3 regions of the Micromonospora sp. CV4 genome follow, and region 2 is predicted to be linked to each of the others. Evidence: riboswitches for the same ligand, from Rfam matches in the RefSeq annotation. Region 2 holds a riboswitch; each other region holds the start of a gene.

Region 1 (9,465 bases), on a different contig from region 2:
CAGCATCCCGGCGAAACAGGCCCGCTACGTGACCGGTCTGCTCCGGCAGCACCTGCCCGCCACGCCGCAGACCTTCCAGCACAGCGGCTTCCCCGGTGCTGTCGCCCTCGTTCAGGTCAACGGCAAGGCGACGGTGCACGCCGCCCTCGGGGAGGCGCTCCGCTACTCGGCCGGCCCGAAGCTCCTCCCGGTCGACAAGCGCGTCCCGATGCGCCCCGACTCCATCTTCGACCTCGCCTCGGTCACCAAGGTCTACACCTCCATCCTCCTCCTGCAACAGGTCGACAAGGGGCGCGTCGACCTCGCCGCCCCCGTCGTGGACTACCTGCCCGCCTTCACCGGCGCCGGCAAGGACCGGGTCACCGTCGAGATGCTGCTCACCCACACCAGCGGCCTCCCGGTCGGCGCCAAGGTCACCGGTCTGCCGGACAACGCGGCACGCTGGAACGCCGTGCTCGCCACCCCACTGGTCTCCGGCGCCGTGCCTGGGGACACGTTCCGCTACTCGAGCGTCGGGCTCATGGTCGCCGGCAAGATCGTGGAGAAGGTCACCGGCCAACTCCTCGACCAGGCCCTCAGGTCCACCATCACCGGGCCCCTCGGCCTGCAGGACACCGGCTTCAATCCCAACACCTGGCTGTCCAACGACGCCAAGGCCACCCGCCTGGTCGCCACCGACGCCCGCTCCTCCCGCGGCCTGCTCCGCGGCACCGTCCACGACGACGTCGCCAACCACCTGGGCGGCGTCGCCGGTCACGCCGGCATCTTCGCCAGTGCCACCGACCTGGCCGCCATCGGCGAACTCCTGCTCAACGGCGGCACCTATCAGGGCAAGCGCATCCTCGCCGCCGCCACCGTTCAACGGATGCTCACCGACCACAACGCCGGCAAGCCCGCCATCGACCCCGAGCGTCCCAACCGCACCGCCGCTCACGGCCTCGGTGTCGTCCTCAACCAACCCTGGTTCATGGGCAGGCTCGCCTCCCCGCGAACCTTCGGCCACACCGGCTTCGCCGGCCCCTCACTCCTGGTCGACCCCAACCGCAAACTCGTCCTCGCGCTGCTCACCAACCGGGCCCACCCCAACTGGAGCTGGGCGGACCCCGACCCGGTACGCGCCGCCCTCGGCGACGTCCTCGCCAAGCTCCTCTGAGGGCCGCCCGCCACAGCGGCGGGCCGGCCGAGCGGGGATAATCTCGCCGCATGCGGGGACGAATCGGTGCGGTCCGACGGTGGTACGGGAAGCGCAGGAGGGCAGTACGCCGCCACCTCCTCCTCGCGCTGGTCGCTGGTGTGGTGCTCCTGAGTGGCGGGACCGTGGCCAGCGTGGCGTGGGTTCGCGGTGACGCGGACGGCCACATCTACAGCGAGGCCGGCGTGCCGGACGCGCCGATCGCCCTGGTCCTGGGCACGAAGGTGGACGCGGACGGCGAGCCGTCCGCGTTCCTCGCCGCCCGGCTGGAGATCGCCCGGCGGCTGTTCGACGCCGGCAGGGTCCGGGCGATCCTGGTGTCCGGCGACAACATGAACGCCGACTACAACGAACCCGCGGCGATGATGCGCTGGCTGGTCGACCGGGGCGTGCCGGCGCAGCAGGTGGTGCTGGACCACGCCGGCTTCGACACGTACGACTCGTGTGCACGGGCGGAGCGGATCTTCGGGGTGACACGCGCGACCGTGGTGACCCAGGCCTTCCACCTGCCCCGCGCCGTGGCTCTGTGCCGGCGCCTCGGCATCGACGCCAACGGCGTCGGCGACGAGACCATGAAGCGGTACGCCCGGCCGTGGCGGGTCAGCTCCACCCGCGAGTACGGTGCCTGCCTGAAGGCGGCCCTGGACCTGCTCTCCGGCCGTGACCCGGCCCATCTCGGCCGCCGCGAGACCGGCGTCGACGACGCTCTCCGGACCGGCTGACGACGACCGGCTGATGACGATCTGCTGACGACGACAGGTGTCCCGGCCCACTCGGACGCGGCGGCTGCGAGCCGGTGTCCGCGTCAGCGGTGCCGGGGCGCGGCGGCGCTGTCGCGTTCGATGAGGTCGGTGGCGAGTTCGACGCGCGGGCTCTCGATCGTCTCGCCGGCGGCGAGGCGCAGCACGGTACGCGCGGCCAGCATGCCCATCTTGGCCAGAGGTTGGCGAACCGTGGTCAGCGGCGGGGAGCACCACTGGACCTCGGGCAGATCGTCGAAGCCGACCACGCTGATGTCGCCGGGCACCCGTAGGCCACGTTTGCGGACCGCCTCGTAGACGCCGAGCGCCATCTGGTCGCTGGCGGCGAAGATGGCGGTGGGCGGGTCGGGCAGGGACAGCAGCTGCGTACCGGCGGTGTAGCCGGCCTCGTGGTAGAAGTTGCCGGGGCGGATCAGGGCGTCGTCGAGGGCGATGCCGGCGGCGGCGAGAGCGGCGCGGTAGCCGTCCAACCGGGCCCGGCTGCACATCAGGTGCGGTGGACCGGCGATGAAGCCGATGCGTCGGTGGCCGAGGCCGAGCAGGTACTGGTTGGCGCTCAGGCTGCCCGCCCAGTTGGTGGCGCCGATGGTGGGCGCCGCCCGTGGGTCCACGCCGGCGGGGTCGACGATGACCACTGGCAGGTGGAGCCGGCTCAGCTCGGCCTGGAGCGGCGGATTCACCATCGAGGTCACGAAGATGACCCCGTCGGTGGAGCGGGTGCGCATGTTGTCGAGCCACTGTTTGGCCGAGGAGATGCGCCAGTGGATGGCCGAGACGACGGTGCCGACGCCGCTGCTCAGGGCGACGTCCTCGACGCCGCGGATGATCTCCACCGCCCATGGGCTGTCGAGGTCGTTGAAGACCAGGTCGATCAGGGCGGCGTCGGTCCGCTTCGGCGACGAGCGACGGCGGTAGCCGTGCCGGGTCAGCAGTTCCTCGACCCGTTCCCGGGTCTGCGGCGCGACGTCGGAGCGGCCGTTGATGACCCGGGACACCGTGGGTACGGAGACACCGGCCAGCCGCGCGATCATCGCGATGGTGACGTTTCGTCCGATGTCGGAGCCCACGTCCGGCCTCCCTGACTGGTGATCGCGCCCTCGGCGTCACGGCGCATGACGATGGGTGGAAGCTCCGGAACTTTCGATGCCTGACCGATAATGTCGATCGATGGCCGGGACGTTACGAGTTGTTTCCATACTGGTCAAGGCCTTTGCCGCATCCCGAATGGAACCGATCATGGGGTCCTGCTTTCGGAAGGCATCGGCACGTGGACCGAAATTTTCACGCCCACGGCGTGACCTGGGTCGGTCCGCGGCCGGCGGTCGCACGACTCACCTGATGCCGTGCGTCACAAGGGGCGTGGTTGACCGGCCGGATCGGCGCCGATACCGTCGATCCACTATCTGCGGCGACGCGAGGGAAGCCGGTGTGAATCCGGCGCGGTCGCGCCACTGTGAGCGGTCCCCACGGGGTCCGCGAGCCAGGACACTCGGTTGTCCGCAGCCTTGCGATGGGGACGCGTCATCCCCGAGGAGGTTTGCGTATCATGTCCAGCTCCACGTCCAGCCAGCCGTTGGTGCAGCCCGCTGGCAACGTCCGTCTGCTGTGGACGGCCCTGGCCACCGTCGCCGTGCTTCTCCTGCTGGCCTATCTTGTCGCCTTCGACCAGGGGGCGGTCTCCCGTAGCGGGATGTACCTGCACGAGCTGATGCACGACGGTCGGCACCTGCTGGGTGTCCCGTGCCACTGACCACCACCACCGCACCACGGTTCGTCACCGTTCTCGTCCGCGGACTGCTCGCCGGCCTGGTCGCCGGCCTCCTCGCCGGAACGTTCGCCTATGTGGCCGGCGAACCACACGTCGACGCGGCCATCGCGATCGAGGACGCGGCGGCACACGCCGATCCCACCGCCGGTGGGCACCATCACGATGACGCGCTGGTCAGCAGGGACGGGCAGCGTGGCGGTCTGTTCCTGGCCACCAGCCTGTTCGGCGCGGCGATGGGTGGCCTGCTGGCCACCGCGTACGTTCTGCTCTGCCGTCGGCGGCGGGCGTACGACGACGGCCGGTCGGGTCTGCTGCTGGCCGGCGCCGCGCTGCTCGGCGTGGTGATCGTGCCGTTCGTCAAGTACCCGGCGAATCCACCGGCGGTCGGCGACCCGGCCACCATCGACCAGCGCACCGGCACCTACCTGCTGATGGTGGCACTCGGCCTGGTGGCGGTGTGGGCCGGCTCGCTGGGTTACCGGTCGGTCGGCGGCGCGGCGCCACTGTGGCTCCGCGCCGGGGCCGCCGTCGGCGGGTTCCTGCTGGTGACCGGTGTGGCCTACGTCGTGCTGCCGTCCTTCCAGGAGGTCCCGGACGACTTCCCCGCGACCCTGCTGTGGGACTTCCGGCTCGCCTCGCTCGGCACCCAGGTGGTGCTCTGGACGGGGATCGGGCTGCTGTTCGCGGCCCTGATGAACCAGGACGGGCGCCGCAGGGCCGCCACCGCAGCCCCGAGCACGTGACCACCACCCGCCTGCGGCTGGTCGCGCACGGGCACACGGCCGCGCTGCGGCGGGCGACGTTCGGCGGGGGAAACGAGAGCCTGGACGAGGGTGGTCGACGCGCCGCCCTCGCCCGGGCCTCCGCTGGGCGGGACCGGCGGGGCGGCAACGCGGTCTGCCTGTCCAGTCCCGCGCCGGCGGCCATCGAGACCGCGTACGCCCTCGGGCTGACGCCGAGCGCCGAGGCGGCGCTGGCCGACTGCGACCACGGCCACTGGACCGGACGGTCGCTGGAGGCGGTCGGCGCCGAACAGCCTCGGGCGCTGCAAGCATGGCTGTCCGAGGTGGACGCGGCGCCGCACGGGGGCGAGTCGATCGTGGCACTCCGGGACCGGGTCGGCCGCTGGCTGGACGCGCAGCGGGGGCGCGGCGAGCGGATCATCGCCGTCACCCATCCGATCGTGATCCGGGTCGCGGTCGTTCACGCCCTCGACCTGCCGTTGGCGACGTTCCGGCAGCTGGATGTCGAGCCTTTGGCGATGGTCCGGCTCACCGGTCACGGGGCACGGTGGCAGCTACGGCTGAGCGCACCGCGGGCCGACTGAGACGGGCACCGGTCAGGGCGCCTCCCGGCGGGCCGCGGGTCCCCGGGCCAACGACGGCGTGACGCGGGCCCGACCGGCCCGGCGCGGCCCCGATCCGGCGGGTCGGAGCCGGCCACGGGCGACCAGTTCGACGGTGAGGACGACAGCGACGGCCTCGACGGCGAGGAGTCCGACGAGCACGACCAACTGCGTCACACCGGCGGCGAGGGGGCTCGCCCCACCGAGCAGCACCCCGACGAACGCACCCGGAAGGGTCACCAGGCCCACCGTCCGTGTCTGGTCGAGTGCCGGGACCAGCGCCTGCCCGGCCGCCGGACGGCACACCAGCAGCACGGCGTCCCGGGGCAGCAGGCCCAGGGCCAGGCCGGCCTCCACCTCACCGCGCCGGCTGGTCAGCTCGTCCAGCGCACGGCGACCGGCCAGCGAGGTGGCGGTCATCGCCCCGCCGATCAGGATCCCCGCGACCGGAATGATCGCGATGCCACGCGGCGGCACGGGTCTCGCTCGGCTCGGCCACTCCCCCGGCGCGGGGTTGTCGAGGGGCCCTGGCGTCGCCGTCGAACCTCCGGCCAGCGAGACCGGGACGTCGCCGCTCGACGGCGACGCGCAGGAGGCGTCGACGCGCGTACCGGAGGTGCAGCCCGCGGCGGCGGTCGCGGGCGGCCGACCCCTCGCTCAGCGTGAGTAGTACTCGACGACGAGCTGCTCGTCACAGACCACCGGAACCTCCGGCCGCAGCGGGACCCGGGTCAGGCGAGCGGTCAGGCCGGTCAGGCTGACCTCCAGGTACGGCGCTGGCCGCTCCGGGGCGTGCGCCCCGGCGGCCGCGACGACGAACGGGGCCTTGCCCCGGCTGCGCTCCGCCACGGCGATGACGTCGCCGGGCTGCAGCCGCGCGGACGGCCGGTCCAGCCGGCGGCCGTTGACTGTGACGTGTTGGTGGGTGACGACCTGACGGGCCTGGTAGATGGTGCGGGCGAAGCCAGCCCGCAGCACCAGCGCGTCCAGCCGGCACTCAAGGTCGACGATCAGCTGCTCCCCGGTCTTGCCCGGCCGCCGGACAGCCCGGTCGAACGCGCGCCGCAGCTGGCCCTCGTGCAGGTCGTACTGCGCCTTGAGTCGCTGCTTCTCCAGCAACCGGACCTTGTAGTCGCTGGTGGTCCGGCGAGCCCTGCCGTGCTGCCCGGGTGGGAACGGGCGGCGTTCGAAGTAGCGCACACATTTCGGGGTCAGTGCGATGCCGAGAGCACGGGACCGCTTGACCTTGGGGCGGGTCTGATTCATTCTTCACCTCTCAAGTAAGGTAAGCCTAACCTTATTAGGAGGTGATCGGGTTGAGCAACCCCTCGACCAGCACGACGGACTCCACCGACGACCCGGCGGTCCGTCTTCGATCGATGCTCGTCGCCGCTCATTCCCTCACCCTGCACATCCCCGGCCACGAGGCGCACGTCGCCGGACGGCACACGGTGACAGGTGATGGACGGGTGCGAGTCGAGCTACCGGCCGACTGCCAACTCGCGCAGCGCCTCGCGCACCAGCGGGAGACCGTGGCGATGATCCAGGTGACCGACCTGGCACCCACCCCGGTACGCAACCGGGTCCGGGGACGCGGCACGCTCACCGGCTGGCTGGCTCCGACCGGAGGCGACACCTCCGGGTACGACGGGAGTGACGACCTGGTGGCGGTCCTTGATCTCGCCACCGCCGAGGTGAGCACCGCCGACGGCACCACCTCGATCGACCCGGCCGCGTTCGCCACCGCCCGGCCCGACCCGCTGGCCGCCACCGAAGCCGACCTGTTGTGCCATCTCGACCACCACCACGCGTACACCGTCGACCGGCTGTGCCGACTGGTTCCCACCCACCACATGCGGGGTGTTCGCCAGGTCCGGCCGCTGCGCCTCGATCGCCACGGTGTCGTGCTCCGCCTGGAGCTGCCCGCCGGCGATCGGGACGTCCGGCTGAGGTTCCGCTCGGCACTGCGCCATCCCGACGAACTCGGCGGCCAGATCGACGCACTGCTCAGCGAGTCTCGGCACTGCCGACGCGCCCGTTGATGACCAGCGCCGACTGATCATCAGGGTCACCGTCGGGCAGTTGCGGACCCGGCGATCTCGCACCGGCCCGGGCGGGCCGGTGCGCCGTCATCGGCCACCCCGGTTCGAAGGTGACCACGTCGGTGGGGGCGCAGCGGCAGCGCACCTCCCAGGGCGTTCCGCGTCGTCCGATCGACGTCGCTAGGAAGCCGTCGGAGCGGCCCAGGCCGGGTCGCGCCCGGTGAGCCCGACGACCCGGTCGAGCAGCGCCGCCTCGGCCGGCACCGTGATCAACGGCCCGAACAGGCCCGGACTGCCCTCGCTGCTCGCCTGCTGCGACACCAGACCGTGGAGGCACTCGACGATCTGCGGGGCCACGTCGTACGCCTGGCCGGTCGCCCGGGCGAGATCCCAACCGTGCACGACGAGCTCGTTAAGCGCGAACAGGCCCATGACCTCGGCCGGCAGCACGACCCCGCCGGCCGCCGCATCACCCGTCCAGGCGCTCGGCACGCGCCAGGCGGCAGCCAGTTGGTCGAGCTGCGCGGGCAGAACCGTGCGCCACTCAGGATCCAGGTTGGCCATCGTGGACTCGCCGGGGCCGTCTGGAGCACCGTCGGGCGCCTTCTCCGCGGCCATGCGGAAGGCGACCGTGAGACCGACGAGATGGTCGAGCAGGTCACCCACGACCCATCCCGCACACGGGGTGGGAGCGGTGAGCTGCTGATCGGTCACCCCCAGCACCAGCGACGTCAACGCGCGGGACGCCGGCTCGAAGTCCGGGGTGGCTCTGCTGGTGTCGCGCATCTCGCTACTCCTTCGGGACGGATCGTCCGCACGGTAGTCGGCGGGTCCGACAAGACGCCCCAGGCTGTGCCGGGGCGCTGGGCGCGGACCGCCCGGTGGCGAGCGCCCCTCATGCTGAAGAGGTGATTCGCTTCGTGCTGAACGTTCTCTGGCTCATCTTCGGCGGTGGCATCGTGCTGGCGGTCGGCTACGGCATCGCCGCGCTGATCTGCTTCGTCCTGGTCATCACCATTCCCTTCGCTGTCGCGTCGCTGCGTCTCGCCGTCTACTCGTTGTGGCCGTTCGGCCGCACGCTGGTGCCCAAGCCGGGCGCGGGCGTCGCCTCGGGGCTCGCGAACGTGCTGTGGGTGGTGCTGGCGGGCTGGTGGCTCGCCCTGTCCCACATCGTCGCCGGCATCGCCCTCTGCGTCACGATCATCGGGATACCGTTCGGCATCGCCAACTTCAAGCTCGTGCCGGCCGCGTTCTGGCCCCTCGGCCGCGAGGTCGTCGACGCGCCGTGAGAGAGCTCGGCCACGCCGACGCGGACGCCGATCCGCGCCGGACGCCAAACCGTCGACAGTGGACGCGCGGGTACGATGCCGCTCGTACCGCAACGGTGCCCACAGTCTGACGACCTTCCGATTGGAGCCTGGCATGGCCGGCCCGGATGCCGAACTCGCAGCGAAGCTTGAGCCCGACGTGCCGCACGCGGCACGGATCTGGAACTACTGGATGGGTGGCAAGGACAACTTCCAGGCCGACCGGGCGGCCGGCGACGCCGTGGCCGAGGTCTATCCGGAGATCGTCGTCATGGCACAGCAGTCCCGCCGGTTCCTGGTGCGGGCCGTTCGCCACCTGGCCGCCGAGGCGGGCATCCGGCAGTTCCTGGACATCGGCACCGGCCTGCCTACCATGCAGAACACCCACGCGGTCGCCCAGGGCATCGCGCCCGAGTCGCGGATCGTCTACGTCGACAACGATCCGATGGTCCTCGTGCACGCCCGGGCACTGCTGGCCAACACGACCTCGGAGGGCGTCACCACCTACGTGCCCGCCGACTACCACGATCCGGAGAAGATCCTCGCCGAGGCGGCGCGGACGTTGGACTTCGACCAGCCCGTGGCCGTGATGTACATGGGCGTCATGGGTTACGAGCCCGACCTCGACGTGGTGCGCTCGATCGTCCAGCGGACGATGGACGCCATCACGTCCGGCAGCCACCTGGTGTTCTGGGACGGCACCAACACCAGCCCGGCGGTCGTGTCCGGCGCCCAGCGGCTGGCGGAGAACGGCGGCGTCCCGTACATCCTGCGCAGCCCCGAGGAGCTCGCCAGCTGCTTCTCCGGGCTGGCGATGGTGGAGCCCGGCCTGGTGCCGATCCCGCTGTGGCGCCCGGACGAGCCCGACGCCCAGGGCATCGACGCGTACGGCGCGGTGGCCCGTAAGCCCTGAATCGTCGACTGATCGGTGACCCGGAGCGCGGCCGGCTGGTTCAGCCGGCAGCGCTCCGGCGTCGCGCCGGCGGATGCGCGGCGGCAGCCGATCTTGTCGGAGGGCGTGGTTAGCGTGTGGTCACTGTCGCCGCGCCG
Region 2 (9,465 bases):
CCCATCGCCGCCGCGTCCAGCAGCAGGTCGACCAGGTGGTCGTGCAGCAGGTTGACCTCGTCGACGTAGAGCACGCCCCGGTGCGCGGCGGCGAGCAGACCCGGTTCGAAGGCGCGTACGCCCTCGCCGAGGGCCTTCTCCAGGTCCAGCGAGCCGACCACCCGGTCCTCGGCGGCGCCGACGGGCAGCTCGACCAGCCGGGCCGGGCGGGTCTCGGCGGCGGCGCCGGCCGGGTGCGGGCCGTCCGGGCAGGCCGGGTCGGGTTCGGCCGGGTCGCAGCCGAACCGGCAGCCGGCGACCCGACGCACCGGCGGCAGCAGCGCGGCGAGGGCGCGTACGGCGGTGGACTTGGCGGTGCCCTTCTCGCCGCGCACGAGGACCCCGCCGATCGCCGGGGAGACCGCGTTGAGCAGCAGCGCCAGGCGCATGTCGGCCATGCCGAGCACGGCGCTGAACGGGTAGGTGGTCATGCGCGGTCCTCCAGGTCACCCTCGCTGGCCAGGTACGTGTCGCGGAGCCGGTCGAGGGTGGCCGGCTCGGGTTCGGCCCACAGACCCCGGTCGGCGGCCTCCAGCAGCCGCTCGGTGATGCCGCGTAGCGCCCACGGGTTGGACCGCTCCAGGAAATCCCGGGTGGTCTCGTCGAAGAGGTACGCGGCGGCCAGGTGCTCGTACATCCAGTCGTCGACGACGCCGGCGGTGGCGTCGTAGCCGAACAGGTAGTCCACCGTGGCGGCCAGCTCGAAGGCGCCCTTGTAGCCGTGCCGGCGCATCGCGGCGATCCACTTCGGGTTGACGACCCGGGCCCGGAACACCCGCCGGGTCTCCTCGCCCAGCGTGCGGGTCCGCACGTCGTGCGGCATCGCCGAGTCGCCCACGTACGCCTGCGGCGACGTGCCGGTGAGGTGGCGGACCATCGCCACCATGCCGCCGTGGTACTGGAAGTAGTCGTCGGAGTCGACGATGTCGTGCTCGCGGGTGTCCTGGTTCTTCACCGCCACCGCGATCCGGGCGAACGAGCGTTCCATGTCGGCGCGCGCCTCCCGCCCGTCCAGGCCCCGGCCGTAGGCGTAGCCGCCCCAGACCGCGTACACCTCGGCCAGGTCGGCGTCGCTGCGCCAGGTGCGGGCGTCGATCAGCGGCAGCAGCCCGGCGCCGTACGCCCCCGGCTTCGAGCCGAAGATGCGGGCGGTGGCCCGCCGTTCGTCGCCGTGCTCGGCGAGGTCGGCGGTGACGTGCGCCCGGACGTAGTTCTCCGCGTCCGGCTCGTCCAGGGCGGCGACCCGCCGGACGGCGTCGTCGAGCAGCGCCACCACGTGCGGGAACGCGTCGCGGAAGAAGCCGGAGATGCGCACGGTGACGTCGACGCGGGGCCGGCCCAGCTCGGCCGTCGGCACCACCTCGATGCCGGTGACCCGCCGGGACCTCTCGTCCCAGACCGGTCGGCAGCCCAGCAGCGCGAGGACCTCGGCGATGTCGTCGCCCTGGGTACGCATGGCGCTGGTGCCCCACACGGTCAGCCCGACCGAGCGGGGGTACTCCCCGGTGTCGGCGAGGTGCCGGGCCAGCAGCGAGTCCGCGAGGGCCACCCCGACGTCCCAGGCGTTGCGGCTGGGAATGGCCTTGGGGTCCACGGAGTAGAAGTTGCGGCCGGTGGGCAGCACGTTGACCAGGCCTCGGGTGGGTGACCCGGACGGACCGGGCGGCACGAACCGGCCGTCGAGCGCGCCGAGGGTGTTGGTCAGCTCGTCGGTGGTCCGGTCCAGGCGGGGCACCAGCTCGGTGGCGGCGAAGCGCAGCACCGCGGCGACGTCCGGGATCGGCCGGCCGGTCACCTCCTCGACCACCGTGTCGGCGGCCGCCGCGGCCCAGCCGAGGGTCTCCATTCCGACCACGAGCCGGCGCGCCAGGGCCTCGATCAGGTCGACGGCGTCGGCGGCGGTGCCGGCCGGTCCGTCCACGATGTCGGTGAGCGCCTCGGGCGGAGTGAGTCGCTGTCCCGGCGACGCGAGCAACTCCTGCTCATCGAGCCCGTACGCGGCGGCGAGGGCCTGCCGCAGGCCAGGCAGGGCGTGGGCGCCGCCCCAGATCTGCGGAGCCCGGAGCACCGCAAGGACCAGGTTGACCCGGGGTTCACCGGTGGGCGCGTCGGCGAGGATGTGCAGCCCGTCGCGGATCTGCACGTCCTTGACCTCGCAGAGGTACCCGTCGAGGTGCAGCACGAAGTCGTCGAAGTCGTCGGCGTCCGGCATCGCGTCGGCGTGCAGGTCGTGGTGCAGCTCCGCGGCGCGTACGAGGTCCCAGATCTGCGCCCGCACGGTCGGCACCTTCGCCGGGTCGAGCGCCTGCACGGTGGCGTACTCGTCGAGCAGTTGCTCCAGCTTGGCCAGGTCGCCGTACGTCTCGGCGCGGGCCATCGGCGGCACCAGGTGGTCGATCACCACGGCGTGCGCCCGCCGCTTGGCCTGGGTGCCCTCACCGGGGTCGTTGACGATGAACGGGTAGACCAGCGGCAGGTCGCCGAGGACGGCGTCCGGGGCGCAGTCGGCGGCGAGACCGAGTCCCTTGCCGGGGAGCCATTCGAGGGTGCCGTGCTTGCCCAGGTGCACCACGGCGTCCGCGCCGAACCCACCGTCGGTGACCGGCGCGGCGAGCCAGCGGTACGCGGCCAGGTAGTGGTGACTCGGCGGCAGGTCCGGATCGTGGTAGATGGCGATCGGGTTCTCCCCGAAGCCACGCGGCGGCTGGATGAGCAGTACCACGTTGCCGAAGCGCAGCCCCGCGAGCACGATGTCCCCGCCGTCGGTGTACAGCTCGCCGGGGGGCTCGCCCCAGTGCGCGAGCATCCGCTCGCGCAGCTCGGCCGGGATCTGGTCGAACCACCGCCGGTACGTCCGCCCCGGTATCCGGGCCTCGGCCGCGGCCAGCTGCTCCGGGGTGAGCCACTCCACGTCGTGGCCGCCGGCGGCGATCAGCGCGTGGATCAGGGCGTCGCCGTCGTCGGGCACCGGCGCGTCGCCCAGGTGGTAGCCGGCGTCGGCGAGCGCCGCGAGCAGTCTTACCGCCGAGACCGGGGTGTCCAGCCCGACGGCGTTGCCGACCCGCGAGTGTTTGGTGGGGTACGAGCTGAGCACCACCGCGACCCGTTTGTCGGCGTTGGGCACGTACCGCAGCCGGGCGTGGCGTACCGCGATGCCGGCCACCCGGGCCGCGCGGTCGGCGTCGGCGGCGTAGACGGAGAGCCCGTCGGCGTCGATCCGCTTGAACGAGAACGGCACGGTGACGATCCGGCCGTCGAACTCGGGAATGGCCACCTGCATCGCGGCGTCCAACGGGGACAGTCCGGCGTCGCTGCCGGCCCACTGCTCGCGGGTGCTGGTCAGGCAGAGCGCCTGGATGATCGGCACGTCCAGGGCGGCCAGCACGCCGACGTCCCAGGCGTCCTCATCGCCGCCACCGGAGGCGTCCGCGGCGACCGCTCCACCGGCCGCGAGCACGGTGACCAGCAGGGCGTCGCAGCGGGCGAAGAGCCCGAGCGGGCCGGCGCCGGCGGTCAGCCCGCGCAGCGAGCCGCAGAAGATCGGCAGCGGGTTGCCGCCGGCCGCCCGCACCGCGTCGGCCAGCACGTCGACGAAGCCGGTGTTGCCGGCCAGGGCGTGCGCCCGGTAGAAGACGATGCCCACCGTTGGCCGGTCCGGCTCGGCCGGGTGGTCGCCGTGCACCCCGTACGCCGGGGTGGGCGCGGGCGGGGCGAAACCCTCGCCGGTGAGCAGCACCGTGTCGGAGAGGAACCGGGCCAGCTGGCCGAGGTTCTCCGGGCCACCCTCGACCAGGTACGCCAGCGCGTCGGTGACCACACCGGACGGCACGGTGGAGACGGCCATCAGCTCCGCGTCGGGCACCGCCTCGCCGCCGAGCACCACCGTCGGCAGGCCGGTGGCGAGCACCCGGGTGAGGCCGTCCGGCCACGCCTGCCGGCCCCCGAGCAGGCGTACGACGACGAGGTCCACCCCGTCGAGCAGGGCGGGCACCTCGTCGGCGGCGACCCGCGCGGGGTTGGCCAGGCGATAGTCGGCGCCACTGGCACGGGCGGCCAGCAGGTCGGTGTCGGCGGTGGAGAGCAGCAGGATGCGCACGGAAGGCTCCGGGAGGTGACGCCCCGACCGCCACGGGGGGCGGTCCGAACGAAGCGGGGTGGGTGCGGCGTCAGCGGATGCGACAGGCCGGCCCAGGTCACCGACGTGGGCGTCGGGACGCGGTCAGCGTGGCGACGCGCAGCTCAGCGGCGCCGGCGACCGGCGCGGCCGGCGCGGCCGCCGCGTTCGCCGCGCGAATCATGACGGTGCTCGTCGATGAAAGAGACGCCGTGCGTCATCGGGTCCTCCTCGGGTGTCCACGCCCTGGGGTACATCCCGACGGCCGAAGTATCCTGGCTTCCGGATCGACGCTCTCCCCCGGCCTTCCAACCGCAGAAGCACGGCCGTGGCGCACGAGGGGGGATCACTCCCCGGTGACAGTGGCGGGACCGCGTCGGATTCACACCGACTTCCTTCACTGCCGTCAGGCCGCGAATGCTGCCACACCGCCGCGCCGCCGGTCAACGCCGACCCAGCCCCCTCCCGGCAGGCACTCTCCATCGAGCTTCGCCGATTGTCGTCGTCGGAGACCCGCGCCTGACAATGCCCCGAGTCAATGCGGGACAGCCTTTGCTCTGCTTATCAATACGCGCCAGGCACAGGGAGTCACCGGTGCGTATAGGTACGCAGAGCAAAGGCTGTCCCGCACATACTCTGGCCTGCGGCGACCACCTGGCGGAGCGCTGGTACGCGGCCCCCTCGCCGAGGATGGGCGAACACGGCAGCAGTGTCCGCGATCAATCTCGGAGGTCGATCGCCATGATCGCCGCGCAGTTTCTCCACCTGGCGGGTCGGGTCTGACTCCGCCCCGGAGATCCCGACCCGGCGGCGCTCCAGGCCGACGTCGCCGTCGTCGTCGACGAACGCGGCAGTGTGATGATCGACGCCGGGAAGAGCCCCGCGCACGCCAGCGAGATCCAGACGGCGCTGGGGCGGACGAGTCTCAGCGGGCGTGGCGCTCCGGGTGGGCCCGGCTCCAGGCGCGCATCCGTTCCGGGTAGCCGGTGCGGGCCGCCTCGTACAGCGGCACCGCGTGCTTGCGCGCGATGGCGCCCGCCGCGCGGGGAGTGCCGGTCCGGCGGCGGATCCACTCGCCGTCGTGGGCGATCGCCACCACCGTGGTGTCGGTGGCGGTGGTCTCCGGCTCCAGGTAGAACTCCACCCCACGCCGGCTGGCGATGAACGCCTCGAGCGCGGCGAGGTCGTCCCGGGTCGCCTCCCGGTCCAGCTTCGTCGGGGTCGCCTCGGCGCCCCGGGCCCGCCGACTGAACCAGCCCATGCCCGACTCCTCTCCTCGACGCCCCTCCAGTGCACCACCGATTCCTGGCAATACGCTGCGCGCCAGGTGAGAGTGGGCTGACCGGGCCGCGGATGGAACCCGTGGCGCGTGGGCGGTGTCATGAAGGTGATCCAACCGGAGGTCCCCCTGGACGACGACGTGCTCGTCACCCGCGCTCGGGCTGGTGACCTGAAGGCGTACGACCTCCTGGTCGCCCGGCACACCGCGTCCGCGTACCGGACGGCGGTGCTGCTCGGCGCGGGCTCGGACTCCGAGGACGTCATCCAGGAGGCCTTCGTGAAGGGGTACCGCAAGCTCTCCCGCTTCCGGGGGGAGTCGTCGTTCCGCTCCTGGCTGCTGTCGATCGTCGCCAACGAGACCCGCAACCTGCACCGGTCGCGTACCCGCCGGGACGGCCTCGTCCTGCGCGCCGCGGCGGCGAACCCCACGTCGGAGATCGCCGAGGACGACGCGGTCGGCGCGGTCCTCGCCGGGGAGCGCCGCGCCGCGCTGGTGGAGGCCCTGCGGCAACTGCCGGAACGCGACCGTGAGGTGATCGTCTGCCGGTTTTTCCTCGATCTCAGCGAGGAGGAGACGGTGGCGACGTTGGGCTGGCCCCGGGGCACCGTGAAGTCGCGGACGTCCCGGGCACTGACGAAGCTCCGGGGCCTGCTCGACCGCGAGGAGGTCCGGCGTGGATGACCTCGAACGGGAGCTGCGCGGCCTCTCCGCCTGGCTGGAGACACCCGACGCGCCCGACGTTACCGCGCGCGTACGCGCCCGGCTCACCACGCCCCGACGGCGCCGGTGGCGTGCCTGGGCCGCCGCGGCGCTCGTCGCCCTGGTCGTGGCGGTGCTGCCACCGGGACGGGCCGCCCTCGCCGACGCCGTCGCGGGGCTGCTGCGCTTCGCCGGAGTCACCGTCGTCACCTCCTCCGGCCCGGTGCTGCCCACCGGCACCCCGTCGCCGTTGCCCGCCCAGCGAGCCGCCGCCCTGGATGAGGCACAACGGGCGGTGCGCTTCCCGATCCGCCTACCGGCGACGCTCGGCCCGCCCGAGCGGGTACTGGTCGCCGATCCCGACGACACGGGCGCCTGTCGGGTGGCGACGCTGCTCTACCGCGGGGGCGCGCTGCGCATCGACGCCTTCGACGGTCGTCTCGACCTGGCGTTCCACAAGGAGACCAACCGGCCGGGAGCGGCGTGGGTCCAGGTCGACGGCGAGTTCGCCGTCTGGGTCGACGGCCCGCACGTCCTTTCCTACGTGGATCGGACCGGCGAGGTACGCAAGGAAACCGCCCGGCTCGCCGCCTCGACCCTGATCTGGCAGGACGCCGACGTGAGCTACCGGCTTGAGGGCGACCTCACCAGGGCCGAGGCGATCGAGATCGCCAGATCGCTGGACTAGCGGCATCGGGAACCCGGCGCGTTCGGGCGGTGTCCTGTTGATGCGAGTCGGGTTTCGAGCTCGCGACACGGATCCGGAAGGGGCGAGATGGGTTCCTGGGGCAGGTTGATGATGGGGTCGGTGCTCCTGCTGACGGCGTGCACGACCGACGGCCCGTTAGCCACAGCGGTCGACGCTCCGGCGAGCACGACGGCCGCGACCGCCGCGACCGGGTGTGGCTCGCGGATCGAGACGGGGTCCCTGCCCGACTGGGCGGACACCGGGTTCCGTGGGGACGCCCGGGTCCCGCACGTCTTCGGCGCCAAGGGCGACATCGTGGCGGTGCTCTTCGCGCACCCGCTGGCGCAGGTCAGGCAGGACGGGTCGAACAACAAGATCCTGTGGGTCTCCCGCCCCACCTCGACGTCGCGGGAGGCGCTGGCGATCACCGCGACCCTGGACGGCACCGACACCAGGGTGACCCGGGAGGTCGCCGGCGGTCCGGGCCCGTCGATCATCGACCTGCCGCGCGCGGGTTGCTGGCACCTCGAACTCCGCTGGGCCGGGCACACCGACACGATGGACCTGGTGTACGCCGACCGGCTGCCGTAGGGCACGACCGCCTAGGCTGCCGGGCGTGCCCGAGGACGTACGGGAGGCGGCGGCCCGTAACAACGCCGAATGGTGCGACGTGGTCTGCGGCAGCCACGGGCTGACCGGCCGGACCGACGCGGATGCCTGGTCGGTGCCCCGCCGCTCCCCGACCTGGTACCCGGACGCGGTCACCCTGCGCCCCGGCGTCGACGCCGACGCCCTGCTGGCCCGGATCGACGCCGGGCCCGGCGCCTCGGTCAAGGACAGCTTCGCCGACCTCGACCTGTCCCGGTACGGCTTCCGGGTGCTCTTCGACGCACAGTGGATCCACCGACCACCGCTGGGTCCGCCCGCCGCTGCTCCGCTGACCCCGGTCACCACGCCGGCAGAACTCGCCGCCTGGGCGACGGCACACGGTGGCGGGACGCTGTTCCGGCCGGCGCTGCTGACCGACCCGCGGGTGCGGATCCTGGCCCGGTACGACGACCGGGGCACGGTCGTGGGCGGCGCGGTGGTCAGCGGCGACCGCGTGTACGGGGTCTCCAACCTGTTCGCCGACGGAGTCGATCCGCGCGAGATCTGGCACGGCGTACCCGCCACCGTGCCCGGCGTACCGCTGGTCGGCTACGAGTCCGGTGCGGACCTGACCCCCGCCCTGGCGGCGGGCTTCACCCCACACAGCCCCCTCCGCGTCTGGCTGCACCCCTGACCCGGCACCGTTGATCATGAGGTTGACGGCGCGACACGCCGTCATCGAGGACGACAACCTCATGATCAACGGGGAAAACGGTGGCCGGCGGGGGCTCAGCCGAGGAGGGTCAGGTCTTCGGGGGTCAGGCGCAGGGCGGCGGCGGCGATGTTCGCCGTGAGGTGCGCCGGGTCGCCGGTGCCGGGGATGGCCAGCACGTGCGGTCCCTGGTGCAGGGTCCAGGCCAGGCGCACCTGGTGCGGGGTGACGCCGTGGGCCTGGGCGACCGCCCGCAGGGCCGCGCCCTGGTCGGCGCTCGCGCCCGCCTCCCGGCCCGTGCCGGCCAGCGCGAAGAACGGCACGTAGGCGATCCCCCGCTCGCCGCAGACCCGGACGAAGTCGTCCTGCTCCCGGTAGGCGTCCACCCCGTAGTTGTTCTGCACGCAGACCACCGGTGCGATGTCCGCCACCTCCGCCAACCGCTCGGGCCGGACGTTGGAGAGCCCGAGGTGCCGGATCAGCCCAGCGGCGCGCAGCTCGGCCAGGGCACCGAACCGCTCGGCGAGCGGCACCGGGCCCGACCCCCGGCCGAGCCGCAGGTTCACCACGTCCAGGTGGTCCTTGCCGAGCCGACGCAGGTTCTCCTCCACCTGGGCGCGCAACTGCGCCGGGGTGAACGCTTCGGTGAAGCCGGACACCGGGTCGTACCCGAAACCGACCTTGGTGACGATCACCAGATCCTCGGGGTACGGGGCGAGCGCCGCCCGGATCAGCTCGGTGGCGTACCGCGCCGGGCCGGTGCCGACCCCCAGGGTCCCGCCGGGCGAGACGTAGAAGGCGGCGGTGTCGATGTGGTTGACGCCCAGCTCCACGGCGCGGCGCAGCAGCGCGACGGCCCGGTCGCGGTCCGGGTTCGCGGTGATGCGCATGGAGCCGAAGCCCATCCGGTGCACGGCGCGGTCGCCCAGGGTCCAGCTGCCCGCCGCGGCGGCGGTGATCGAGTCGGTTGGCATCGGGCGACCGTAGCCAGCCGGGGCGCGCGGCGCAGTCGGCCGCGCACCCGATACCGCTCGGCGGCGCGGTGGGTTAGTTTTTCTGTGCTGGCGAGGTCCGTTCGGCGGCGGCCGGCGGGCGCAGCACCGGCACCAGCGCCAGCGTCGGCAACAGCAGCAACGGCACCACGAGCAGCGCGTGCAGGATGCCGACCCGGTCGCCGAGCAACCCCAGCAGCGGCGGCCCGCCCAGGAACGCGGTGTAGCCGATCACCGCGACGACGCTGACACGGACGGGCGCGTGCGCCTCTTCGTCGGCCGCCGCGCTCATCCCGACCGGGAAGCCCAGCGACGCGCCGAGCCCCCAGAGCGCGACGCCGACGATGGCCA
Region 3 (9,465 bases), on a different contig from region 2:
TCGGTGGAAGTAGAGGGCGGCCGTGGTGGCGGCGCCGACGGTGGACAGGTTGTCGCGCACCAGCAGGAAGCCGGCGAGCAGCACGGCGGCGAGTCCCACGAACTCCGCCCGATTGATCCGCAGGCCGAACCGGGTGTGCAGGTTGAAGATCTCCAGCGACAGGTCGCGGGCCACGGCGGAGCGGTCGGCGATCCGGCCGACGTGGGCGTCTTCCGTCCGGTAGGCGCGCACCGTCGCCGAGCCGCGCAGCGCACCGGCCATCGCCTGCGCCCGCTCCCCCGTCGCCACCCGCTCACGCGCGTAGTACGGCACCGAGCGCTTCAGGTACCAGCGCAACGCCAGCGCGTAGGCCGGGGCCGCGGCCAACCCGGCGAGCCCGAGCCGCCAGTCGAGGGCGAAGAGACCTGCCGCGGTCAGCACGACGGACAGCAGCGCGCCGAGGAAGGCGGGGCCACTGGTGGTGATCACGTTCGTCACGACGGCCACGTCGTCGCCGGCCCGTGCCACCAGGTCCCCGGTCCCGGCCCGCTCCAGGGTGGCCGAGGGGAGGTGCAGGGCACGGTCGAGGACCCGCTCCCGCAGCCGCGCCAGCACGGTCTCGCCGAGGCGGGCGGCGACCGTCGCCCCGGCGGCGGTGAGGAGACCGGCGAGCCCGGCGGCGCCCGCGATCACACCCGCCCAGGACACGACCTGCCGCGTGCCGGAGCCGGCGATGACGTCGTCGACGAGGCGACCGAGCACCCAGGGGGCGACGAGCCCCGCCCCGGCCGCGGCGACGAGCAGTGCGCCCGCGGCGGCGCTGAGGCCGGGCAGCCGGGCGAACTCGGTTCGGAGAGCGGCCCAGGTCCGCCGGCCGGTGGCTGTCGGGAGCAGTTGCCGGGACGCGTCGCCGGGCACAGTCGTCTCGTGGGTCACCGCAGGACCTCCTCCCGGTAGCGGGCGTCGCTGGCGAGGAGGTGCTCGTGGGAGCCCTCGGCGACGACCCGTCCTCGATCGATGACGGCCACCCGGTGCGTGACCCGGAGCAGCGCCGGGCTACTGGAGATCAGCACCGTGCTGCGGGCCCCCGCCGTTCCGTGGGCCCCCGCCGTTCCGCGTGCCGAAGCCAACCCGTCGGCGAGGTACGCCTCGGTCACGGCGTCGATCGCCGTCGTGGGGTTGTGCAGCACCAGCACCGGGGGGTCGGCGACGAGTGCCCTGGCCAGCCCGATCCGTTGCCGTTGCCCACCGGAGAGGTTCGCCCCCCGCTCGGTGAGCTGGCGGTCGATGCCCTGTGGGTGCGCGTCGAGGACGTCCTCGGCGGCCGCGGCGCGCACCGCCGCGCGCAGGACCGTCTCGTCCACGTCGGCGCCGGCGGCGAGGTTGTCGCGCAGCGTCCCCTCGAACAGCGCCACGTCGTGCTGCTCAACCAGGACCGCGCCACGCAGGGCGTCGATGTGCAGGTCTTCGGCGGGCACGCCGTCGACGTACAGCGTCCCCCGGTGGTCCTCGCGGGGCACGCGACCGGACAGCAGCGCGACCAGCGCCTCGGCCTCGCTCGGATCGTAGGCGAGCACGCCCAGAACCTCGCCGGCGTCGACGCGCAGGCTGAATCCGTCGAGCCCCGCGTACCCGACGCTGTCGAGGACGAGTCGCGACGGGCTCGGGTCGGGCGGTCCGGCGGTGCCCGGCCGGACGACCGGCGCCGCTCCCAGGACCCGGGCGACCCGTCCCGCGGAGCCGCGGGCCATGGCGAAGAGCTGGACGCAGTACCCGAGTGTCTGCACGGGCTCGGCGATGAACTGGGCCAGGCCCACGACCGCGACGAGTTCACCGATGGTGAGTCGACCCTGTAGCGCGAGCCAGCCGGCGACGCCGGCGACCACCGCGAGGAAGAGGCCGTTGACCGTGGTGGTGAGCCCGGCGTGCAGGCCCTTGGTGGTGGCCGCGCGCAGGGTGACCCCGAGTGCCTGCTGGCTGGTGGCCGCGTACCGACGTGCGGCGTGGTCCTGGGCGCCGATGCCGCGCAGGACGCGGAGACCGCTGACGAGGTCCACGGCGAGCGCGGTCGTGGTGGCCAGCGCCTCCTGCTGACTCGCGCTGCGCCGGGTGAGCAACGGCGCCATCCGCTGCAGGGCGACGACCACCAGGGGTACGCCGACGAGCACCCCGAGACCGAGCGGAACGTCGACGACGAGCAGCGCGACCGCCGCGACCACGATCGCGGTGATCGCCGCGGCGGAGAGCCCCGCGACCCGCACCACGAGCGCGGACAGCTCGGCGTCGGAGGCGGTGACCGAGAGCAGTTCGCCGTCGCGCATGCCCGAGCGGTGTCCGCGCGGGTCCAGGGCGCGCCCGGCGATCTCGACCCGCACGGCGTGCGCCTCCCGTTCCACGGCGGCGTAGGCCAGCCGGGCGCCGGTCCGGTAGGCGAAGGCGAGGACGGTGAAGAGGGCGGCGAGGCCGGCGAGCGAGAGCAGCAACGCCGGCACGTCCCCGGTGGCGACCGCGCGGTCGATGATCACGCCGATCGCCACCGGGACGAGGACCTCGGTGACCTGGTGCAGACAGAGCAGCAGGGTGCCAGCCAGCACCCGGCCGCGCTGGCGCCGCAGGGCGCGGCGCAGCACGACACCACCGCTGGTCTCGCCGGCCGCCACGGGCGGGCGGATCATGACAGCCGAGCCGATGGTCGGGCCGCGCCGTCGACGAGCCGGACAGTTGCGTACACGAGATGAACCCTCCCTGCGACCACGACAGGTTAGCCTCACCTAATTTCGGCGGCGTCGGGGCCCGTCGAGCAGGCGACGGCGGTCTCCCGCCGTCGCCTGATCGGCACTAGAAGTCGTCGTCGAAGGCGACCGTTCCGCTGACCCCGACCTGGTACGCCGACACCCGCCGCTCGAAGAAGTTGGACAGCTCCTGCACGTCCTGCAACTCCATGAAGGCGAACGGGTTGGCCGACCCGTAGTGCGGCGCGATCCCGAGCTGGGCGAGACGCCGGTCGGCGACGTGCTGGAGGTACTCCCGCATGTCGGCCAGCGTCAGGCCGGGCACGCCGTGGCCGAGCAGGTCCTCGGCGAACTGGACCTCGCACTCCACGGCCTCGGCGAGCATCTGACGGACCTGGTCGGCGAGGTCGTCGTCGAACAGGTCCGGCTCCTCGGCGCGCACCGTGTCGACGACGTCGAACGCGAAGGCCATGTGCATGGACTCGTCGCGGAACACCCAGTTCGTGCCGGAGGCGAGGCCGTGGAGCAGACCGCGGGAGCGCAGGAAGTACACGTACGCGAACGCGCCGTAGAAGAACAGCCCCTCGATGCAGGCGGCGAAGCAGATCAGGTTGAGCAGGAACATCCGCCGGTCCTCGCGGGACCGCAACTCGCGCAGGTCGTTGAGGGAGTCGATCCACCGGAAGCAGAAGTCGGCCTTGCGGCGGATCGAGGGGATGTTCTCGATGGCGGCGAAGGCGGCGAACCGCTCGTTCTCGTCGGGCACGTACGTGTCGAGCAGGTTGAGATAGAACTGGACGTGCACCGCCTCCTCGAACAGCTGCCGGGACAGGTAGAGACGGCCCTCGGGGCTGTTGACGTGCTGGTAGAGGTTGAGCACGAGGTTGTTGGCGACGATGGTGTCGCCGGTGGCGAAGAACGCCACCAGCCGGCTGACCAGGTGCCGCTCGGCGGGCGAGAGCTTGTCGAGATCGGCGAGGTCGGCGTGCAGGTCGACCTCCTCGACGGTCCACGTGTTGCGGATGGCGTCGCGGAACCGGTCGAAGAAGTGCGGGTAGCGCATCGGGCGGAGGGTGAGGTCCATCCCGGGGTCGAGCAGCATGTGCGTGGTCCTCGTGTCGGTGGTGGCGTCGGCGGCGGCGGTCACTGGCAGGCCTCGCACGACTCGGGGTTCTCCAGGGAGCAGGCCAGCGCCTCGGCGTCGGCCGTGGACGGCGCGACGAGAGCGACGGCAGTGGGCGCGACGGTGGCCTGCTGGATCCGGGTGGCCGGGCGGGACCGCAGGTAGTAGGTCGTCTTCAGGCCGGCCTTCCAGGCGTACAGGTACATCGAGGAGAGCTTGCCGATGGTGGGCGAGGCCAGGAACAGGTTCAGCGACTGCGACTGGTCGATGAACGGCGCGCGGGCGGCGGCCAGGTCGATCAGCGCCCGCTGCGGCAGCTCCCACGCGGTGCGGAACAGCTCGCGCACGGCGGCCGGCAGCTCCGCGATGTCCTGCACCGACCCCTCGGCCCGCTTGATCGCCGACCGGACCCGCTCGGTCCACAGGCCGCGGGCCTTCAGCTCGCGTACCAGAGCGGTGTTGACCTGGAGGAACTCGCCCGACAGGGTCTCGCGCTTGAACAGGTTGGACACCTGCGGCTCGACGCACTCGTAACACCCGGCGATGGAGGCGATGGTGGCGGTCGGGGCGACCGCCACCAGCAGCGAGTTGCGCAGCCCGTGGGCGGCCACCCGCTCGCGCAACGCGGTCCACCGGGCGGTCTGCGTACCCTCGACACCCCACAGGTCCGGCTGCAACCGGCCCCGCGCGGCCCTGGTCTGCCCGTACGCCGGATGCGCGCCGAAGGGGCGGGCCAGGTCGGCGGAGGTCTCCAGGGCGGTCAGGTACAGCTCCTCGCTGACCCGGGTGGACAGCTCCCGCGCCGCCGGGGAGTCGAACGGCAGCCGCAGCGCGAAGAACACGTCCTGCAGGCCCATCAGCCCGAGCCCGACCGGCCGCCAGCGGGGGTTGCTCGCCGCCGCCTGCGCGGTCGGGTAGTAGTTGATGTCGATGACCCGGTCGAGGAACGTCACCGCGGTACGGACCGTGGCGCGCAGCCGCTGCCAGTCGATGCCGCCGTCGGTGAGGTGCGCCGCGAGGTTCACCGAGCCGAGGTTGCACACGGCCGTCTCGGCGTCGCTGGACACCTCGATGATCTCGGTGCAGAGGTTGGACAGGTGCACCACGTTGCCCGGTTCGGCGGTCTGGTTGCACAGCCGGTTGGCCGCGTCCTTGAAGGTCATCCACCCGTTGCCGGTCTGGGCCAGGGTGCGCATCATCTTGCCGTACAGCTCCCGCGCCGGGACCTGCCGCACGTAGCGGCCCTGCGCCTCGGCCGCCCGGTACGCGGCGTCGAACTCGTCGCCCCACAGGTCGGGCAGCTCCGGCACCTCGTGCGGGTCGAACAGCGACCACACCTCGTCGGCCTCGACCCGGCGCATGAACTCGTCGGGGATCCAGTTGGCCAGGTTCAGGTTGTGGGTGCGCCGGGCGTCCTCGCCGGTGTTGTCCCGCAGTTGCAGGAACTCCTCGACGTCCGGGTGCCACGGCTCCAGGTAGACGCAGGCGGCGCCCTTGCGCCGGCCACCCTGGTTGACCGCGGCGACGCTCGCGTCCAGCGTGCGCAGCCACGGCACGATCCCGTTGGACTGCCCGTTGGTGCCGCGGATCAGCGCCCCCCGGGACCGGACCCGGGAGTACGCGATGCCGATGCCGCCGGCGAACTTGGACAGGTTGGCGACCTGGGCGTACCGCGCGTAGATCGAGTCCAACTCGTCGCGCGGGGAGTCGACCAGGTAGCAGGAGGACATCTGGGTGTGCCGGGTGCCGGAGTTGAACAGCGTCGGCGAGCTGGGCAGGTAGGCCAGGCTGGACATCAGCCGGTAGAAGTCGATCGCCTCGTCGGGCGTACGGGACAGGCCGCAGGCCACCCGCAGCAGCCAGTACTGCGGCGTTTCCAGCACCAGCCGGCTGGTCGGGTGGCGCAGCAGGTACCGGTCGTACACCGTGCGCAGGCCGAAGTACTCGAACCGCCGGTCGCCGTTCGGGTCGACGGCGTCGTCCAGCGTCCGGGCGTGGGCGGCGACGAAGGCGGCGGTCTCGTCGCCGATCAGTCCCTCGGCCTGGCCGATCCGGATCGCCGCGCTGAACGAGGTGATGCCCTGCCGGCGCACCTCCTTGTCGACGTAACCGGCCAGCAGACGGGCGGCCAGGCGCGAGTACTGCGGCTCCTCGCCGATCATCTCGGCCGCGGTCTGGATGGACAGCCGGTCCAGCTCCGCCGTCGTCGCACCGTCGTAGAGGCCGCTGATCGTCCGGGTCGCCACCCGCAGCGGGTCGACGTCGGTCAGGTCGTCGGTCCACCGCTCGACCGCACGGACGATCTTGTTGACGTCCACCGGTTCGCTGGCGCCGTCGCGCTTGCGGACGTGCATCTGCGTGCGCCGCCGGCCCGGCTGGGCGGTGTCGCCGCCGGTCGGGACCACCTGGGTGACTGTCACCACTCACTCCTCGCGAGTTCGAGACCTGATGGCCCTCGGACGCGAGGAGACAGACACCGGCGGACGCCACGCCGGGCGTGGGTCAGGGGGCGTCGGCCGTCCCACGCGGCGTCGGACCGCCGCACACCCGGGTGCGGGTGCGCGGCGCGCTGGCAGGTCTTCGGACTCGTGGGCACGACCGGGATCGCCGGTCTCCTACTGGCCGTCGCTTCCCAGGCCGCGTGGCGGCCCAGTGCTGATGACGGCGGTCGTTCCCACTCACCGCTGCGGGGCAGTCCCGGATTTCCACCAGGTTCCCTCTTGCCTCGACCACTGCGGATGAGCGGCCGAACCAGCTGCGCTCGACACCATATATAGGGACGACCTCGTTTGTCACACCCCACATGTCGGGGTCGGGCGTGTCGCGATCGGTGGCGACGGCCGTCATCGATCCGGGCTGGCCGGCGAGTGGTCGGTGGCTTGCGCAGCGCAACACCACCGACGGCGCGGGCCGTACGCCCTGCCCGCTGTGGGCGGGCCCTGACCCGGCCCGCCCACAGCGGTGTCCGCTACCCGGTGACGGTGAAGGGCTGCGCGACCCTGGTCACCGAGATGGCACCCGTCAGCGCGACGCTGGTCGGGCCGACCTTCGCCGCCCCGGGGACGCTGACCGTCGCGCCGGCGATGACGCCATCACCGTTCGCGCGCACCGTGCGGACCGCGAGGCCGTCACCGAAGCTGACCGTGACCTCCTCGTTCGGAGCGAAGCCGGCGCCGTCGACCGTGATCGACGTGCCCCGCGGTCCCGACGTGCTCGTCAACGCCGCCTGCGGTTCGTAGGTCGGCTTCTCCACCTTGTCGGTCACCTGGACGGTGGCCGTCGCCGGCGTCCGGGAGGACGCGCCGGTGGCGGTGACGGAGTACCGGCCGGGCGGCACGTCACCGGACGTCGCGACGGAGGCTCGTACCGCTCCCGCCGCCGAGGCCGCGACCGTGACGGTCCGCGCCGGACTGGTGCCGAGAGTCACCGTCACCCGCTCACCGGCCGCGAACCCGCTGCCGTTGACGGCGACCGCGTCACCGCTGGTGACAGTGGCGGACGACGACACCTCGATCGCCGGCTGAGACCCGCCACGCGCCACGGTCACCGTGAAGGTCGCGGTGCTGCTCGACACCGTGTCCCAGGCGGTGACGTGCACCGTGTAGGTGCCCTCCTGCGCGTAGGTGTGCCGTCCACTCAGCGCACCGTCCGAGCCGACCGTGACGTCGTCCGGAACCGTGCCGTCGCCCCACTGCACCCGGGCGCGGTAGCCCGTCGTGCCGGGAACGCCTCCGCGCACCGACCCGAGGGCGGCCGTGAGGACCTGACCGGCGTTGGCCGTCTGGTTGGCCGGTGCGGTGGTCACCAGCGCGGGGGCCGGTGTGCCGTCGTTCGCGATGGCGAACACGTGGATCCGGCCCGCCGAGCCGGGGTCGCCGGTCTGCGTCGGCAGGGTCACCGAGACCAGCGTCTTGCCCGCCGGGATCTGGTACGGCGCGGTGGCGAACAGGAACGGCTGCGCGCCGTCCCGGCTCGTGCCGCTCAACCGGTACGCGGCCTTGGCGACCACGATGTTGCCGTACGACGGGGTGCCGTTGGCGTTGCCGCCCAGCGTCCAGTCACTCAGCTGGATCGGGATGCTGGCGGTGCTGCCGTCGCTGAACGTCGCCGTGCCGGTGGTGCTCTGGTTGCCCTGCGTGCCGGCGCCGATGAACGAGATGCTCCGGGCGTCGGCCGGAAGGTCGAGAACGACCGTCCTGCCGTTGCCGGTGGCGTTGTCCGGCTGCCCTGCCGGGATCTCCGGCAGCGCGAACCGCAGCTCCGTTCCGGGCACCTGGTGCCGCTGGCCCTGGGTCACGCCGGCCGCCGTCAGGGCGGCCCGCGAGTACGCCCACGACTTGGCGTCGCAGTTCGCCGCGACGGCGCCCTCGTCACCGACGCAGACCGTGTCGAACGCCGCGGTGAGGCCGGAGCTCGGCGCGTAGGCCACGTCGACGCCGACCGTGACCGAGCCCTGGCCGGTGCCGTCGGTCACCGTGACGCTCGCCTGGTGGTGACCCGGCGTGGCGTAGGTGTGCGAGCCGCTGACGTTGTAGACGGCCCGTGAGCTCAACGTCAGGGTGCCCTCGGTGACCGGTGAGCCGTCACCCCAGTCGATGGTGGCCCGGTAGCCGCTGGCGGTGCCCCCGGTGACGGAGGCCAGTGGCACCGAGACGGGTGCGCCGGACGTCGCGTGCACGGCGCCCGCGGCGGTCACCGTGATGTCGCCGCCGCCGACCTCGATGTCGCCCCCGGCGAGCAGTTCGATCTCGGCGAGGTTCGCCTGCGCGGCGCCGACCGTCCTGGTCACGACGAGGCGGAACTGCGTGAAGCGGCCCGGATTGTCGATGGCGAACGGACGGGTCTGGTTACGCCACCGGAACGCCTCGCCCCTGCGGGAGTCGACGGTGCTCCAGGTGATGCCGTCGTTGGAGCCCTGCAACCGCCAGTCCGCCGGATCGCCCACGTTGGCGCCCGAGGTGAGGGTGTAGTAGGTCGGCTTCTGCCTGACGCCACGGGAGGCCCAGCTGACCTGCGGCGTCGCGGTGGCGAACGTCAGCTGCGTGGTCGACGAGTCGTCGAACAGCTTCGACGCGTCCTGCCCGCCCGTCGCGGTCGCGGTGCCGAGACCGGGGCCGGTGACGTCCTGCAGCGGCTGGGGCGCCTTGTCGCCCCGGGTCAGGGACGGCGGCGCGTCGTTCTTTCCGGTGCCCCAGGTCGACGGCTTGGAGCCCATCTGGAAGTCGATCGTGCCACCCCTGGCGAGCGCGGACACGTCGACGGACAGCTCACGCTGCTTCTTTCCGTTGACCTTGACGCCCTGCACGTAGACGTTGCTCGTGCTGTTGTCCGGCGCGTTGACGACGATGTCGCCGGTCGTGCGGCGGACGGTCATCTTGGTGAACTGCGGCGAGCCGATGGTCCAGTGGGACGACCCGGCCTGCAGCGGGTAGATGCCCAGCGAGCTGAGGATGTACCACGCCGACATCTCGCCGTTGTCCTCGTCGCCCAGGTAGCCCTGGCCGATCTCGCTGCCGACGTAGAGGCGTTGCAGGATCTCCCGCACGATCGCCTGCGTCCTGGCCGGGGCGCCCGCGTAGGCGTACATGTAGGGGATGTGGTGCGACGGCTGGTTGCTCATGCCGAGCTGGC

What was found. Region 2 has a riboswitch for cobalamin ahead of cobN (cobaltochelatase subunit CobN). Riboswitches for the same ligand answer to the same signal wherever they lie in the genome.
Region 1: it holds a riboswitch for cobalamin, as region 2 does, so the genes downstream of both, EAD98_RS10205 (CbtB-domain containing protein) here and cobN (cobaltochelatase subunit CobN) in region 2, are expected to answer to the same signal.
Region 3: it holds a riboswitch for cobalamin, as region 2 does, so the genes downstream of both, EAD98_RS07605 (ribonucleoside-diphosphate reductase subunit alpha) here and cobN (cobaltochelatase subunit CobN) in region 2, are expected to answer to the same signal.

What each region holds. Positions count from the first base shown of each region.
Region 1 is NZ_RCVI01000226.1:45,870-55,334, forward strand. Features, by position in the region: gene EAD98_RS10190 (serine hydrolase) at 1-1,153, shown strand, start outside; gene EAD98_RS10195 (vancomycin high temperature exclusion protein) at 1,204-1,914, shown strand; gene EAD98_RS10200 (LacI family DNA-binding transcriptional regulator) at 1,998-3,020, opposite strand; cobalamin riboswitch at 3,320-3,466, shown strand; gene EAD98_RS10205 (CbtB-domain containing protein) at 3,500-3,703, shown strand; gene EAD98_RS10210 (CbtA family protein) at 3,694-4,464, shown strand; gene EAD98_RS10215 (histidine phosphatase family protein) at 4,461-5,048, shown strand; gene EAD98_RS10220 (ABC transporter permease) at 5,061-5,543, opposite strand; gene rpsD (30S ribosomal protein S4) at 5,724-6,332, opposite strand; gene EAD98_RS10235 (DUF2470 domain-containing protein) at 6,446-7,108, shown strand; gene EAD98_RS10240 (TIGR03086 family metal-binding protein) at 7,289-7,894, opposite strand; gene EAD98_RS10245 (YccF domain-containing protein) at 8,017-8,397, shown strand; gene EAD98_RS10250 (SAM-dependent methyltransferase) at 8,531-9,328, shown strand.
Region 2 is NZ_RCVI01000402.1:1,725-11,189, forward strand. Features, by position in the region: partial or broken gene EAD98_RS27360 (VWA domain-containing protein) at 1-470, opposite strand, end outside; gene cobN (cobaltochelatase subunit CobN) at 467-4,135, opposite strand; cobalamin riboswitch at 4,422-4,551, opposite strand; gene EAD98_RS27370 (hypothetical protein) at 5,079-5,414, opposite strand; gene EAD98_RS27375 (RNA polymerase sigma factor) at 5,541-6,116, shown strand; gene EAD98_RS27380 (hypothetical protein) at 6,109-6,822, shown strand; gene EAD98_RS27385 (hypothetical protein) at 6,934-7,413, shown strand; gene EAD98_RS27390 (hypothetical protein) at 7,439-8,104, shown strand; gene EAD98_RS27395 (aldo/keto reductase) at 8,200-9,096, opposite strand; gene EAD98_RS27400 (MFS transporter) at 9,170-9,465, opposite strand, start outside.
Region 3 is NZ_RCVI01000204.1:21,496-30,960, forward strand. Features, by position in the region: gene EAD98_RS07590 (ABC transporter ATP-binding protein) at 1-915, opposite strand, end outside; gene EAD98_RS07595 (ABC transporter ATP-binding protein) at 912-2,654, opposite strand; gene EAD98_RS07600 (ribonucleotide-diphosphate reductase subunit beta) at 2,818-3,813, opposite strand; gene EAD98_RS07605 (ribonucleoside-diphosphate reductase subunit alpha) at 3,855-6,188, opposite strand; cobalamin riboswitch at 6,388-6,605, opposite strand; gene EAD98_RS07610 (GH92 family glycosyl hydrolase) at 6,803-9,465, opposite strand, start outside.